2 regions of the Aquaspirillum soli genome follow, and region 1 is predicted to be linked to the other one. Evidence: predicted binding sites of a transcription regulator. Region 1 holds the regulator's gene; the other holds the start of a gene.
What was found. The regulator NrdR, encoded in region 1, represses ribonucleotide reductase genes. The targets are predictions, from matches to a motif close to AAANACNATATATNGTNTTT.
Positions count from the first base shown of each region.

Region 2: a site for NrdR is predicted at 1,345-1,364, ahead of ACYVJG_RS07590 (ribonucleoside-diphosphate reductase subunit alpha). Genes of this name have one in related genera too.

Region 1 covers NZ_BAAGTM010000002.1:210,643-213,802, forward strand. Annotated here, with positions in the region: gene glyA (serine hydroxymethyltransferase) at 1-1,017, shown strand, start outside; gene nrdR (transcriptional regulator NrdR) at 1,098-1,553, shown strand; gene ACYVJG_RS03005 (hypothetical protein) at 1,602-3,160, shown strand, end outside.
Region 2 covers NZ_BAAGTM010000006.1:62,722-65,881, forward strand. Annotated here, with positions in the region: gene ACYVJG_RS07590 (ribonucleoside-diphosphate reductase subunit alpha) at 1-1,238, opposite strand, end outside; gene ACYVJG_RS07595 (response regulator) at 1,635-3,160, shown strand, end outside.

The DNA of each region.
Region 1 (3,160 bases):
GCGATTGACCGCGTCAAACAACTGTTTGGTGCAGAATACGCCAACGTCCAACCGCATTCTGGCTCACAAGCCAACCAAGCGGTCTATTTCTCCATCCTCAAACCCGGTGATACCGTGATGGGCATGAACTTGGGTCATGGTGGACATTTGACCCACGGTAGCCCTGCTAACCTATCTGGCAAATTATTCAACATCGTTGCCTACGGTTTGAACGAAAACGAAGAAATCGACTACGACGACATGGAACGTGTCGCCACAGAAACCAAACCAAAACTGATTATTGGTGGTGCGTCTGCGTATGCCTTGCGTTTTGATTTTGAACGCATGGGACAGATTGCGAAAAAAGTCGGCGCTTACTTCATGGTTGACATGGCACACTATGCTGGTTTGATTGCCGCCGGTGTGTATCCTAACCCTGTGCCACATGCCGATTTTGTCACCTCGACCACCCATAAAACCCTGCGTGGCCCACGCGGTGGGATTATTTTGGCGAAGGCTGAGTACGAAAAATCATTGAATTCTAATGTGTTCCCAACCCTACAGGGTGGTCCATTGATGCACGTTATCGCTGGTAAAGCGATTGCGTTCAAAGAAGCACTGCAACCTGAATTCAAAGCCTATCAAGAACAAGTGCTGAAAAATGCCGCAGCAATGGCGAATACATTGGCCAGCCGTGGCCTGCGTATTGTGTCGGGTCGCACTGAATCGCATGTGTTCTTAGTCGATTTGCGTCCAAAAGGCCTGACTGGTAAAGCGGCTGATGCTGCGCTGAATCGCGCTCATATCACCGTCAACAAAAATTCGATTCCAAACGATCCAGAAAGCCCATTTGTGACCTCGGGTATTCGGATTGGCTCGCCTGCGATTACCACCCGTGGTTTCAAAGAAGAAGAAGCCATCCTGGTAGCGAATTTAGTGGCCGATGTGTTGGATGCGCCGGAAGATGCAGCGGTTGCTGCACGGGTGGCAGAACAAGCGACAGCGTTGTGCCGTCGTTTCCCTGTCTATGCCCGTTAATTTGTCAGATTGACTGATTAAAAAGCGGCGGGCGTGAGTCCGCCGCTTTTGCTGTTTTTTGATTAGGGTAAATCGCCGTCATGAAATGCCCGTTCTGCGGACACCTTGAAACACACGTGATTGATTCGCGTGTGACCGAAGAAAAAGACGCTATTCGCCGTCGCCGTCGATGTTTAGCGTGTGAGAAGCGTTTTACCACATTTGAAACTGCCGAAGTGCGTATGCCACAAGTGGTGAAACAAGGCGGTCATCGTGCCGATTTTTCAGAAGAAAAATTGCGAGTCAGTTTTTCGCGCGCGTTACATAAACGGCCGGTTTCCACTGAATCGGTCGATGAGGCAGTGCGCCGCATTCAACAAAAATTACTGGCCAGCGGCGCACGCGAGGTGACATCGCGCTTAATTGGTGAGATGGTGATGAAAGAATTGGGGCGTTTAGATAAAGTCGCCTATGTGCGATTTGCTTCGGTGTATCGAAGTTTTGAGGATGTCTCAGAGTTCTCCGAGGCGATAGAAGAATTATCGCGTGGTGCATAGCCAAGACGGCTATGTGTGTGTTTATTTTTTCTTGCAATGGATATTGGTATGCCTCCCCCGCCTAAAATAAAAATAGTGAAAACATTAAGTAAGCAATTACTGGTTCACGATGTGCGCGGAATGCCTCGCAGTTTGGCCGAACAAGGGGCAGAGGGTTTTCGATCGCTGTGTGATAGCTTTGATATCGAGGCAACGCGCCTTGAACAAACCTGTCCCGGTATTGAAAAAGCACTGGAGCAAAGTCCATTAGCGGCCTTACTGCGCGGTAAACTCGCCGAGCGTAACAATCAACACCGTTTCCGCCATGCCGCAGTGTATGTGTCATATATGCACAAAGAGCTGGCTTTTGTGCACCGCGCTCAATTTAGCGTTGAAGCTGGCGATAAGAATGCAGGAAAAGGTAAGCAGCCAAATACGCTGTTACTACCACATCGCATGTTGCTGCGCTACCTCGATATCCCGACCACATTACCACTGGCAGAGCAAACCACCGCCTTGCAAGGCATGGAGATCTGGTTAAGTTTGCATAATCAAACCCAGCTGTGGGGGGGAAAGCAATTTGATCAAGAATTACTGAACAGCTATTCCCTCGATTGGCCTTACGCCATTTTTGCTTTGCAAAAAATCGTTGATGTCCTACAAAATTGGTCATCACGTTGCACCGATGAAAAATCCGCCACCCTTGATGCCTTATGGGCGCTATTACTCTTATGTGCCCCACATGGCTCGTCTGGTGTCACCGAACATATTTTATTAACCGAATGGGGTGTGCCGTATGCTGAGGCACAAGAGATTGCAAAAGCGTATCGCGATAATCTCGTCTATCCCACTGAATTGTTTCACTTTGCCCCGCTGCATCCCGCACAACAAGCGCGTTTTGAACACGGAGAAGAGGCTTGCTGTTTAGAAATCGACAGCAATCTGTTCCCAAGTGCAATCGGTGGTTTCCAACGTGCCTATCTGCAACAAGCCTTATTTCCTGATAGCCAAACTGATCAACCGCTTTTACCCTCGCTATTCGATTACTTCTCTTTTGCAGTGTGTCATTTAGCGGAAACTTTTGCTGAATTACTGCCGCAGCGTTTGGCTGAAGAGGTGGAATTTGCCCAACTGTTTGCCATTGCGCCGGATGATATTCAAATCACCATCGGCCAAACTGAAGCAACAGCACTGGCCCCCGCTGTTTTGCGGATGACAGAATTGGCGGTGTTGACCATTCAACAAGCCGTGGTCGATTTTTGCTCGGATTGGTCACAACAAAGTTTGACGTTGGCATTGCAAAAGCAAAGTTTGGCGGGGTTGATTGGTTTACAAACCAAATTGCTGCCTGAGCATCAACACCACAGCGCGATTACACAATTGATGCAGCAGCTGTTACAAGCACAGGCCTATATTGGTTTGAAACAAGCGCATAGCTTTGCACAATGGCAACAACAATGGCACGAAAAATTAGACACTTTGCAACAGCTGACGGCAGAAGAAAACGATGCCCAAGCGGATGAACGCAGAAAAAATCAGCTGAAAACCACGTTGGCTGCTTTACATGAACATAGTCAAACCGTGTTGAGCACCTTTTTCCCTGAATTACAAACCGTTGATAATCAAGC
Region 2 (3,160 bases), on a different contig from region 1:
ACCACTTTTAAGAACGGTACCACGCCTTGCGATTTACCATTTGTGCCTTTGATATGGCTGCCTAATGCCCGTACCGCTGTCCAGTCATTGCCCAAACCACCGGCAAATTTGGACAACAGCGCGTTTTCTTTAATTCCTTCGTAAATCCCATCGAGATCATCCGAAATCGTTGTCAGATAACAGCTAGACAACTGACTGCGGCGGGTGCCGGAGTTAAAGAGGGTGGGCGTCGAGGACATAAAGTCAAACGAGGACAACACCTGATAGAACTCAATTGCGCGTGCATTCCGGTCGCTTTCATTCAGCGCCAGCCCCATCGCCACCCGCATAAAGAACGCCTGTGGCATTTCGATACGCTGACCGTCGATGTGTAAGAAATAGCGATCAAACAGGGTTTGTAGGCCGAGATAGCCAAATTGGTTGTCACGTTCTGGTTGTAATGCCTCGCCCAAGCGTGGCAAGTCATATTCGGCTAAGCGTTCATCTAACAGCTCGGCATCAATACCACGACGGATAAACGACACGAAATAATCGGGATAACGCACGGCCATGTCGCTTGGGCTGATGGTTTCACCCAAAATATCGAGGCGGATGGTGTTCAGCAATAAACGGGCAGTGACTTTGTCATAGGCTGGATCTTGCTCAATCATGGCGCGCGCGGCCAAGATGGCGGATTTATTCACCTCATCCACTGACACCCCGTCATACAGGTTCTTCAGCGTTTCGCTGAGAATGTGTTCAGGTTGGGTTTCGGTTTCTAAGCCTTCACACGCCGCCGTAATCAGGGCGCGCAGTTGTGCCATATCCAAGGGCTGGCTTTGCCCGTGACGATCCACCACATGCAACACCGGCACCTCGACGGGTTCGGCGGCTTGTGCTTTTTGTTGGGCGCGTTGACGTGAGCGTTCTTCACGATACAAAACATAGGCGCGTGCCACTTCGTGTTCTCCTGAACGCATCAGCGCCAATTCAACTTGGTCTTGAATTTCTTCAATGTGAATCGCGCCACCTTCTGGCTTACGACGCAAGAGTGCACTGACCACCTGCTCGGTTAACACAGCCACTTCATCCCGAATACGGGCACTGCTCAACCCACGTTGACCGCTGACGGCAAGAAAGGCCTTGCTCATGGCAACGGAAATTTTCGAAGGTTCAAAATCAACCACTGCGCCATTGCGACGAATGGTTTTGTAGTTGGCATACGATTGACGTGCGGAATCGGCAACAGACGTGGACATGCAGCGATCTCTCTGAAATAAAGGCGAAAAAGGGGAATTAAGCTGGAAAAAAACCGCAAAAATTCAGGTACAAGCGCAGTTTTTAATACGGCAGAACGCAACAAAAAAACACAACATATAGTTGTGTCGTTGTTTAATGGCACAAATTGTAGTGGGTTGCGCGGGACAACACAATCTTGACAGACAGCTCAAAATTCGCCATGTGCTGAAGTTGCCACAACCGATACCAACACGCTAAGCAAAGTGGGTTATGACGCTGCAGAAAAAGTTTTATTTAATCGAACAAAAGAATAAAACGGCATAATGGAGGTATCTTAAATTGTAAAAGCATGGCAGAAGGCACCGTGATAATGGTAAATTGTCGGTCTACTTTTTCGATTTAAGCAGCGTATTAGCATGCTTGTTTCTCTACGAACTCTTTCCCTACGGCGTGGGCTTACATTAGCCACCATCGTGCTGACGCTATTTATCACCGTCCTCTATGGGCTGTGGCTTTACAGTAGCCGCCAGCGTGATATTGCCCAAGCCTATGCCGGTGCGACGAATCTTTCGCTCACCTATCAGGCCTTTATCGAACAATCATTCGATGGCCTCGACAGCGTGTTAGAAATCACCCAGCGCCATGTTCGCAATCAAGATGTGTTGCATGTCACTGAGGCGATTCGCACCGCGATTGATGTGCGGATACAACAAACCCCCTATCTACAACATATTGTCGTGATTGACCGCGATGGTTTTGCTCGCAATTCTGCCTTGGCAGAACAACAGCTCAACCTACAGCAACGCCCTTATTTTGTTTTCCACCAAAAAAATACGCTGTTTAAGCCCTATGTCAGTCCGGTCTTTGACTCTGCTTTACGACCTGGGGCTAAGGTGTTCACCATTAGCCGGCGCTTAGAAACCAGCGATGGTGAGTTTGCCGGCGTGGTGGTGGCGGCGATTGACATCATTAAATTGGCCTATCGTCTCGATCAATTACGCGGTTTACCCGATGCTGCTGTTGCCTTAGCGCATCACAATCGCACGTTAGTGACACGGACACCGCTGGTTTTGTCGCGTATTGGTACACCATTGATTGGCCCAGAAAGTTGGTTCCAACACCAAAGTGTGCAATTTGAAGTCGATCAGGGACTCGACGGTAAAGTTCGTTTAGCCCACATGCAGCGTATCCAGCGTTATCCGTTCTATATGTATGTCACCCGTGAAAAAGAGGTGATTTTGCAGAACTGGCAGCGCAATGCTTGGATTGTTGGCTTTGGTTGGTTGATTTTTATTTGTTCAATTTGGTTAGCGCACTATTTGTTGCAAAAACAATTATCACAGCGCGATGCACAAGAACGGGCACTTCGCAATAACGAAGCGGCACTCTTGCGTGCCAAAGAAGATGCCGAACGCGCCAGTCAAGCCAAGGGCGAGTTTTTAGCCAATATGAGCCATGAGATTCGCACGCCAATGAACGCGATTTTGGGGCTGGCGCAATTGATGGAAGATGGCGAATTGGGCCAGCGTGAGCGTGATTATCTCGACAAAATTCAACGCTCTGCCCGTTCGTTATTAGGTATTTTGAATGATATTTTGGATTTTTCGAAAATCGAGGCCGGCCGTCTGGAGTTAGAGGATGTGCCGTTTGCGATGGATGAGTTATTGCGTAATTTAAGCGCGATTATGTCCACCAATGCCCGCGATAAAGGCATTGAAACCATCTTTCAAATCGATCCTGATGTCCCTCGGCAGTTGGCCGGTGATGCCTTGCGCTTGCAGCAGGTGTTAATCAATTTAACCGGCAATGCGATTAAGTTCACCCACGCCGGAGAAGTGGTGCTCAGTATTCAATTACTGCGGCAAGAAATGGATCGGGTCGAATTGGGCTTTGTTGTCCGTGATACGGGTATCGGGATGAGTCCCGAGCAATTACGCAATCT